DNA from 3 places in the Micromonospora sp. NPDC005215 genome. Region 2 is predicted to be linked to each of the others. Evidence: riboswitches for the same ligand, from Rfam matches in the RefSeq annotation. Region 2 holds a riboswitch; each other region holds the start of a gene.

Evidence for each region. Region 2 has a riboswitch for cyclic di-AMP ahead of ABZU25_RS00970 (hypothetical protein). Riboswitches for the same ligand answer to the same signal wherever they lie in the genome.
Region 1: linked by a shared signal. The riboswitch ahead of ABZU25_RS21085 (C39 family peptidase) and the one ahead of ABZU25_RS00970 (hypothetical protein) in region 2 are both predicted to bind cyclic di-AMP.
Region 3: linked by a shared signal. The riboswitch ahead of ABZU25_RS05485 (hypothetical protein) and the one ahead of ABZU25_RS00970 (hypothetical protein) in region 2 are both predicted to bind cyclic di-AMP.

Annotation. Positions count from the first base shown of each region.
Region 1 covers NZ_JBEXHQ010000028.1:29,820-33,076, reverse strand. Annotated here, with positions in the region: gene ABZU25_RS21090 (hypothetical protein) at 100-870, shown strand; cyclic di-AMP (ydaO/yuaA leader) riboswitch at 1,155-1,296, shown strand; gene ABZU25_RS21085 (C39 family peptidase) at 1,529-2,377, shown strand; gene ABZU25_RS21080 (alpha/beta fold hydrolase) at 2,512-3,257, shown strand, end outside.
Region 2 covers NZ_JBEXHQ010000001.1:195,267-198,523, reverse strand. Annotated here, with positions in the region: gene ABZU25_RS00975 (carbonic anhydrase) at 1-551, shown strand, start outside; gene ABZU25_RS00970 (hypothetical protein) at 609-1,628, opposite strand; cyclic di-AMP (ydaO/yuaA leader) riboswitch at 1,633-1,763, opposite strand; gene ABZU25_RS00965 (YibE/F family protein) at 1,930-3,257, opposite strand, start outside.
Region 3 covers NZ_JBEXHQ010000004.1:108,097-111,353, forward strand. Annotated here, with positions in the region: gene ABZU25_RS05475 (AAA family ATPase) at 1-627, shown strand, start outside; gene ABZU25_RS05480 (cation diffusion facilitator family transporter) at 735-1,652, shown strand; cyclic di-AMP (ydaO/yuaA leader) riboswitch at 1,764-1,895, shown strand; gene ABZU25_RS05485 (hypothetical protein) at 1,952-2,968, shown strand; gene ABZU25_RS05490 (hypothetical protein) at 3,159-3,257, shown strand, end outside.

The sequences.
Region 1 (3,257 bases), on a different contig from region 2:
TCGACCCACCAGCTCCGCACCCCGCCGATCCGTGGCCCGCCGTGGCCAGGTGGCCGGTGGGGCTCCCCGTCGCTCTGCTTTCTCCGCGAGGTGTCGACCATGGAGACCGCCGTCTTCTACCAGTTCGTAACCGAGGTACCGCAGGCCGCTGCCATCTGGTCGGCTCTGCTCCTGCTGGCGCTTGGCGTACTCGCCGTGCTGGTCGCCCGGCCCGAACGGGACCGGCCCACCGGCGACCCGTCCCCGGCCGTACCGACCGCGCGCGAGGTGGCCGCCGCCGAGATCGTCGACCTGCGCCGGTACGCCGAGGAGGTGGCTGTCGCCGCAGCCGGCGCGGCCAGGACGGCCCAACGGCGACGCGATGCCTGGCTGATCAGTCAGGAAGCGGTGGAACGCGCCTGGGCGCGGTACGACGAGGCGGACACCGCCGCACGCCGTTTCGCGGGGTCCGGGGCGCTGCCCACCCCGGACACCCCCCGCACCCCCGCCGAGTACGCCGCCCGGGAGCGCTACCTGCACCGCGCGGCGACGGCGGCGTACTGGCGGGGCGACCTGACCATGGCGCAGCTCAGCGACGTGTTCGGGCACCGGCGCGGCTGGGATCCCCGGCGGCACCCGGTCGAGCAGGAAGCGCTGCTCAGCCGGTCGATCCGGGACGCGAGACGGGTCGACCACCAGGCCGCCGCCGCCGCGGAGCGGGCCGCCTGGAGGGCTGCGGAACTGTCCGCCGAGTCGGCGCGCATCCTTGCCGGCGAGGCGTGGGCGGCAGCGGCCCGGCTGCGGCCGAGCCGGGCGCCGGCCCGCCGGCTGGTGCGCGGGGCGGCCCGTCCCGCCGTCGTGGCACGCTGGCGCCCCGCCCGTGCGGGTTGACTCCGATCCGTTATGTGAGCCCGGTCACCGCATTCCAGAATCGGGCGTCCGGCACGTTCGGCTCGATTCTTCCCGGAATTGTGACCCCACTGTCGGCGACCTGTCCGGTTGTCGCCCACAGGCGTCACCGTAACCGCTTGTCCCATCGAGTCACATCATCGGCAGAACGCGCAGAAATTGCCGCGCCGATTCGGGTTTACGCAGGTGAACCTGGCTTGGCAGGGTGTGAACGGGCCAGTAGTGTCGTCCCGTCCGGTGCGGTAACCGATCGCAAGAGGCGACGCCGCGCCGACCCGCTCAATCGTGATGAACGAACCGGGGACCCATCAGCAAGTCCGGGGTGAATCCGCGAGCCACGGCCCGCGGTAGGGCGATCTTCCCGCCCGAATCCGTCAGCTAACCCGGTAGGCGGTGTCGGAAGGAGTTCCATCCTCGTGCAGCACCTCTCCACCCCTCGGCTGTTCCCTCGCCTCCACGGCGCAGCGGTGCCCCCGCTCATCCGTCCAGTGACGGTGAGCTGACCCCCCGGGTCATCGCCTAACCGCCCGGTCACGCCGGGCGTTTCCCTGAGCGGTTCACCATCCGCGGACCATCGTCCGCGCGCTGGCGCCTGCCCGGATACCGGTCCGGCCCCGGTGTGCCGCTCTCCCCCCGATCCGTGGAGGACCCCGTGAAGCACACACTGCAGCGTCAGCTCCGCCGCATGGCGACCGAGCGCCCGTACCAGATCATCGCCGCCTCCACCGCGGCCCTCGTGATCGCCGCCACCACCGGCACCCTGCTCACCACCGCCGACGACGCGCCGGCCGGCCAGCGCACCGCGACCACTGTCGCCGAGATGCGCAGCGACGTCGCCGCCGCCAACGACGCGTCTCCCCTGGCCAGCGCCGCGCCGACCAGCGCCGCCCCGACCGCCGCCCCGGCCACCAGCGCCGCGGCGCCCGCCGCCAAGGCCAGCAGCAACCCGGACCTGACCCGCAAGCCGGAGCGGCCGAAGCCGCCGGCGACCAAGGTGCTCGACTACGAGTACGAGGCGCAGAACACCTACTACAACTGCGGTCCGGCGGCCACCCGCAACGCGCTCAGCGCCACCGGGATCGACCGTACGCAGGAGGAGCTCGGCGCCGAGCTGGGCACCACCGAGATGGGCACCAACTCGGCCGAGGACACCACCCGGGTGCTCAACGCCGAGGTGAAGGGCTCCCCGTACCGGACCCGGATGTTCGTCGGCGCGCCCAGCCGGGCGCAGATGGACCGCCTCCAGGCCGACGTCGTCAAGGCCATCACCGACGGCCGTGGCGTGGTCGCCAACGTCGTCGGAGACGCCACCGACACCGACGGCGGCGGGCACTCCTACGGCGGCGGGCACTACATCGCCGTCGTGGGTTACAAGGACAACGGCCGCACGGTGCGGATCGCCGACTCGGCGAACCCGGCCGACCCGTCGTACTGGATCACCACCATCGACCTGGCCAACTGGATCGCCAGCCGGGGCTACTCCGCCTGACCCAGGCGCGCTGGACCGCCACGGGCGCCGTCCCCCACGAGGGGCCGGCGCCCGTGGCGTCTTCCACGCCGGCCCCGGGTACGCCCCCGTCGACGACTCTCGTACCGGGCCGTGAACCGTGGGAGACTGCGGCCGTGGTGGATGAATCGGGTGGTCACGCCGGTCGAAGGCCGGTCCTGCTGCTGTTGCACGGGATGGGCGCGACAGGTGACGTCTGGTTGCCCTGGGCGCCGCATCTGGAACGACACTGGCCCGGGCGGTGGCTGGCACCGGACCTCGCCGGTCACGGCTGGGCGTCGCCACTGCCGTCGTACTCGTTCGCCGGCTTCGCCCAGCGAATCGCGCAGGCCCTCGCCCCCGACGACCGGCTCGTCGTGCTCGGGCACTCGCTGGGTGGCGTGGTCGGCCTCGCGTTGGCCGCGCGCGACGCCGGGATGCCGGTGGACGCGGTGGTCGGGTTGGGCATCAAGGCGCTCTGGTCACCCACCGAGCTGGAGCGCGCAGCCGAGCTCGCCGCCCGCCCGGTGAGCTGGTTCGCCAGCCGCACCGAGGCGGCCCGTCGCTACCTGCGCGTCTCCGGGCTGACCGGCCTGCTCCCGCCGGACCATCCGGTGGTGGACGCCGGCCTTCGTCAGGTCGACGGCCGCTGGCGTCTGGCCATGGACCCGACCGCGTTCGCCGTCGGCGAGCCCGACCTGGCCGCGCTGCTCGCGGCCACCGACGTGCCGGTGGTGCTGGCGCGCGGCGAGCACGACCCGATGGTCACCGACGAACAGCTCAAGGAGTACGGCGTACCGGTCGCCACGCTGCCCGGTCTCGGGCACAACGCGCACGTGGAGGACCCGGCGGCGGTGCTGGCCCTGCTCGACCCGTACCGCTG
Region 2 (3,257 bases):
TGGCCGACGGGCAGCACCCGTTCGCGGTGATCGTCGGCTGCTCCGACTCCCGCCTGGCCGCCGAGATCATCTTTGACCGGGGGCTGGGTGACCTGTTCGTGGTCCGCACGGCCGGGCACACCGCCGGTCCGGAGGTGCTCGGCAGTGTGGAGTACGCGGTGACCGTCCTCGGCACCCCGCTGGTGGTGGTGCTCGGCCACGACTCGTGCGGGGCGGTGCAGGCGGCGCGGGAGTCCTCCGCGACCGGCACCCAGCCTCCCGGGCACCTGCGTGCGGTCGTCGACGCCGTGCTGCCCAGTCTGCGCCGGGCCGAGACCGAGGGCGTGGACGACATCGACGGCATCGTCGACATCCACATCGCGCAGACGGTCGAGACGCTGCTCCGGCAGTCGCCAGTGCTGGCCGCCGAGGTGGCGCAGGGGCGGTGCGCGGTGGTGGGCGTGTCGTACCGGCTCGCCGCCGGAGTGGTGCGCCCGGTGGCCGCCGTGCCGGCCGGCTTCGCGACGCTCGACGTACCGACCGGGTCGGCCGACCCGGTCGCGGCCGCCTGACCTGGAGAGGGCCGCTCCGCGCGACGCGGAACGGCCCTCGACGGAAGACGCTGCGGGTCAGAGCATCGACATGTGCACGTGGTCGGTGTGGTTCGACGGCCCGCTGTACGACTTCCAGCCGGTCGCCGGGAACCAGATCTGCCGGTTCCAGATCACGTAGTAGATGCCGAGCCGGTCGGCGTTGCGGATGAGGAACGCGGCGACGTTGTTGCCGTACGTCCGGGTGTCCTCGTTGTGCCACGGGCTGAAGCCGCTCTTCTGCAACGACCAGTCGCAGGCGCGGCCCTTCGGGTGCTCGTACGGTCCGCCGTTGCGATGACAGCCGACGAACCGGTTGAAGCCGGCCGCCTTGACCTCCTTGTACGCGTGCAGCGTCCGCGGCGTGACGCAACCGGACGTGGTCGGGTCATTCTCGCTGCAGGACTGCGCCTTCCAGTCACCGTCGGCGGTGCGGCCCGGCCCGATCTTGGCGACCTTCGAGGTGGCGTCCACCAGACCGCCGGTGAAGCCCTTGCCGCCGACCAGGGCGAGCGCCTTGTCGGCCTCGCTCTTGCGCTTGGCCATCACAGCGGTCTGCTTCTGCTGCTCCCGGACCTCGGTGTCGAGGGCCAACTTGGCCTGCTCGGCACGGGCCTTCACCGCGTTGACCTCGGCGAGCTTGTTCTCGTTCACTAGGTTGATCTCGTCGAGCATCGCGGCGCGCTGCACGAACGTGTCCGGAGCGTCGCTTTCGAGCAGCATCGCGAGCGCGCCGATCCGACCGGTCCGGTACGACTGGGCGGCGATCTGCCCGACCTGTGGCGCCAGCGCGTCGAGGTCGGCCTTGGCCCGGTCCACCTCCACCGCCAGCTCCAGCTGCCGCCTCTTGGACTTGTCCAGTTTGGACTTGGCGGCGGAGTAGTCGCGGTTGACCTGCTCGATGACGTCGTTGAGCATCTTGGGCTCGTCGGCCTCCTCGTGCCCGGACGGTGTGGGGGTCGTCGGGGCGGCGTGGGCCGGGAGGGGCCCGGCGAGCACTGTCAGTGCGGCGATCACGGCCACCACGGGTGTCAACCAGCGGCGTAGGGGTGCCGTCACAATGTTCCCTTCCGTCGACCGCCGACCGGGTTAGCTGACGGGTTCGGGACGGAAGTGGCCCCTACCGCTGACGCGGATTCACCCCACACACCTGGGTCCCCGGCTCGCCGGTTGGCGATTGGGCGGTGGCACCGCAGGCGCCGCTTCGCGCCTTCATCGGTAACCGGCAGCGACGTTACCCGAGAGTCGACTGGGTGAGCTACGCCTGGATGCCGACCAAAAGCGTCATTTCGCCATAGCGTTGTGTGACCAGTGACGCGGTTCTCAGGGGGGAGACCCGATCTGGTCACGCTGAGGAGTGTCACCATGCCGTTTCCGTGCTCCTGTTCGACTCCGGCCACCCGTCGGTGGCGGTGGATGGGGGCCGGGTCCGCGTCTGGCCCGGCTCGTCGGGTCGCCCCGTCAACGGCGCGTTGAGGGCGGCGAGTGCCTCCGCCGGGTCCGGCCGGGGGCGCGGCCGGGCGGCGTCGACGGGCGGCGTGGTTCCGGCGCGCCCGGCCGCGGTCACGATCGCGGCCAGCCCGGTGGTCAGTGGCACGGCGGCGATCAGCCCGAGTGTGGCGACCGCGCTGCGGACGATCTCCTGCGCGAGGAACTCGCTGGTGAGGATCTGCCCGATCGGCCGCGAGTCGGCGGTGAGCAGGAGCAACAGGGGCAGCGACGCGCCCGCGTACGCCAGCACGATGGTGTTGACAGTGGAGGCGATGTGCGCGCGGCCGACGCGGGTCGCCGCACGGTACAACTGCACACGGGTCAGCCCGGGATTGGCGTTCGCCAGCTCGGTGACGGTGGCCGCCTGGGTGACCGTCACGTCGTCGAGCACCCCGAGCGAACCGATGATGATCCCGGCGAGCAGCAGGCCGTGCAGGTCCACGTCACCCTGGAACATCGACAGTGTCGTCGCATCCTCGCTGCCGAAGCCGGTGAGGTGGGTTGCCGCCGTGGCGATGGTGGCGAGCACGCCGGTCAGCACCAGGCTGCCCAGGGTGCCGAGCACCGCGACCGAGGTCTGCGCGGTGACGCCGTGGGTCAGATAGAGCACCACGAACATGATCAGGGCGGCGCCGACCACCGCCACCAGAAGCGGTGATCTGCCGGCGCCGATGCCCGGCAGTACGAAGGTGAGCAGGATGGCGAAGCTGGCCGCCAACCCGGCGAGCGCGGCCAGACCTCGCCATCGGCCGAACGCGACGATCGCGGCGGCGAAGATCACCGCCAGCCACACCATCGGGGTGCCGCGCTGGTGCTCGGCGATGTTCCAGTTGCTGGTGGTGGGATCGGTCGGGTCGGTCAACTGGACCAGGATGACCTCGTCGCCGACGTCGACCCGGGGCGCGCCGGGTCCGTCGGGCACCGGTGTCCGCACCTGCTGGCCGGCGGCGGGTCCGTCGTCCACCCGGACGTCGACAGTGCCGCACGGCCCGGCGCCGACAGTGGGAGTGCCCTCGGGGCTCGACGGCAGCGGCGGGCACGGCTCGGTCACCACCCGGGTCACCGTGCCGGCGTAGCGCGGCACGTCCGCTCCGCCGTCGGGCTGCGGTGCTCCTCCGCGCGGCCAGAGCAGCGCCGCGGCGAGCACGGTGGCGACGAAGAGGGGCACCACCGTCATGACGAGGATCCGTCGCACCC
Region 3 (3,257 bases), on a different contig from region 2:
GCGCACGTGGTGGTGGACGAGGCACAGGACGTCTCGCCGATGCAGTGGCGGATGGTCGGACGGCGTGGCCGGCTGGCCTCCTGGACGGTGGTGGGTGACCCCGCGCAGACCGCGTGGACAGGTGATCCGGAGGAGCTGACCCAGGCTCGGGACCAGGCGCTGGGCCGGCGTAAGCGGCACGATTTCACCCTCACCACCAACTACCGCAACTCGGCGGAGATCTTCGCGGTGGCGGCGGCGGAGATCCGCCGGCTCTACCCTGACCTGCTGCTGCCCACCGCCGTGCGTTCCACCGGGGTCGATCCGGTCGAGCTGGTGGTGCCCGCGACCGGGTTGGAGGCCGCCGTCGTGAAGGCGGCCGCCGGGTTGCTGGCCGAGGTGGAGGGCACGGTCGGGGTGATCACGCCGGTCCCCCGCCGCGACGAGGTCGCCGGTTGGCTCGACGCGCTCGACGCGCCGCGCCTGCAGGTGGTGACCAGCCTGGAGGCCAAGGGCATGGAGTACGACGGGGTCGTGCTTGTCGCTCCGAGCGAGATCCGGGCAGATCCGGGTGCGGGGGTACGCACCCTGTACGTGGCGCTCTCCCGGGCCACGCAGCGGCTCACCACCATCGATCCAACGGGCTGATTCGGGGCAAACTGCCTGGCGGGCCAGTGGCCTGCCCCACACTTGCATACATAGCGATGTGAGCATACATTTGACCGGGCCCCGACCGGCGGCGGAAGGTGGATCTCGTGGGCGCAGGTCATGACCACCACCATGGGTCGGTCGCCAATGCCGCACACCAGCACAGGGGCCGACTCTGGGCGGCGTTCGGGCTGCTCGCCACCCTGATGGTGGTCGAGGCGGTGGCCGCCCTGCACACCGGCTCGCTCGCCCTGCTCTCCGACGCCGGGCACATGTTCACCGACGTGCTCGGCATCGGGATGGCGCTCGCCGCCATCACCGCGACCCGGCGGGCCACCGCCGACCCGCAACGCACCTTCGGGCTCTACCGACTCGAGGTCCTCGCCGCGCTGGCCAACGCCGTCCTGCTCTCCGGCGTCGCGATCTACGTGGTGATCGCCGCGATCCGCCGCTTCGGCGACCCGCACGAGGTCGTCGCCGGTCCGATGCTCGCGGTGGCAGTGCTCGGCCTGCTCGCGAACGTCGCCGCGTTCGCCCTGCTCCGCGCCGGAGCCCGGGAGAGCATCAACCTTCAGGGCGCCTACCTGGAGGTGCTCGGCGACCTGCTCGGCTCGCTCGGCGTGATCGGCGCGGCGCTGCTCATCGCCGTCACCGACTGGTGGTGGGCCGACCCCCTCGTCGCGGTCGCCATCGGCGCGTTCATCCTGCCGCGCACCTGGCGGCTGGCCCGCGCCGCCGTCCGCATCCTGGTGCAGGCCGCCCCGGAACACCTCCAGGTGACCGCCGTGCACGACCGGCTCGCCGCGGTCCCCGGGGTGGTCGAGGTGCACGACCTGCACGTCTGGACGCTCACCTCGGGCATGGAGGTGGCCTCCGCCCACCTGACCATGGCACCCGGCGCGGAGGTCGGCGCGGTGCTGACCGCGGCGCGCACCGCCCTGCACGACGACTTCCGGATCGAGCACGCGACGTTGCAGATCGAGCCCGGCGCCGCCTCCGGGGCCTGCGGCTCGATCGAGTGGTGACAGGTTTCCCGTGACGACGTACGCACCGTCCGTCACATCGGCTGCAACAGCCCCACCGGCACCGGTAAGCTCGGTCCCGGCCTCCACCAGGCGGCGCCCTCCAGGCGCCGGTGGCGGTCGCCGCCTAATCGCCCACCTGGGCGAACCGGGGAACCACGTTCCTGGGGTGCATCCGCGTCAGCGGTAGGGATCTTCCGTCCCGAACCCGTCAGCTAACCCGGTCGGCGGCTGACGGAAGGACACGCGCAGTGGCACCAGCACGACCGACCGCCGCCCGACTGGCGGCCCTGATCGTCGCGATGTTCGCCCTCGGCGTCGCGATCCCGGCCGGCACCGCCTCGGCCGCTCCCCCGACCGGCCTACGGGCCGCCGCCGCACCCGACTCCGACGAAGAGGGCGGCAGCCCTTCGCTACGCGCCCAACTCGAGGCCGCCAGCAAGGGCTATCTGGACGCGAAACGCGCTCTGGACACCTCCGTGCAGCGGCAGCAACAGCTCGCCACCAAGCTGAAGGGCATCGAGGTCGAGCTCGCCCAGCGCGACGGCAAGGTCGGCCAGATCGCCGGGGTGGCGTACCGCACGGGCCGGCTCGGCACGGTGTCGGCACTGCTCAACAGCAACAGCCCGGAGGGCTTCATGGACCGGGCCGCCGCCCTGGAGGCGGTGGCCGCCAACGAGGACCGCGTGCTCCGCGATCTGCTCGCCACCAAGGACCAGGCCAATCGCACCCGGGCCGCCCTGAACGGCGAGATCATCGAACAGCGCAAGCAGGTCGCGGTGATGGCCAAGCGCAAGGACCAGGCCGAACGGGCGCTGACCGTGGCCAACACCCCCAAGCCGCAGACCACCGCCGACACCGGCTCCAACCGGGGCACCTCCACCGCCAACGCGAAGGCGGCGCCCCGCAACTCCGACGGCTCCTGGCCATCCGAATCGTGCAGCGTCAACGACCCCACGCCCGCCAACGGCTGCATCACCCCGCGCACCCTGCACGCGCTCAACCAGGCCAAGGCCGCCGGCTTCACCAGGTACGTCTCCTGCCACCGCCCCAGCGGCTCCGGCGAACACCCCAAGGGCCGGGCCTGCGACTTCGCCGCCCAGAAGAGCGGCTTCGGCGGCAATGCCACCGGCGGCGACAAGACGTACGGCAACAACCTGGCCGCGTACTTCATCCGTAACGCCGACCAGCTCGCCGTGCTGTACGTGATCTGGTACCGGCAGATCTGGCTGCCCAGCAGCGGGTGGAAGTCGTACAGCGGCGCGGGTGGCACCCCCTCCACCGACCACACCAACCACGTACACCTGTCGGTCTACTGACCCACCCGACGAGTCCCCGGGTTCGGTCCGGGGATGAGCCACTCGCGCTCGCCGACTCCGGGGTATCCGGGCGACGGGATACCCCCGGAGTCGGCGATGCCTTCGCCGGGCCGGGCTACGTCGCCGGGCGTACCCCGGATGTCGTCGGCGGTCGGACGACCCGGACCTGGTCGGCGGGCAGCATCGCGGTATGCGTCGGATCTCACCCACCGCCCGCAAAGGGCTCCTCACCCTGCATCTGGTCACCTCGCTCGGCTGGCTCGGCGCCGACCTCGTGCTCCTCACCCTC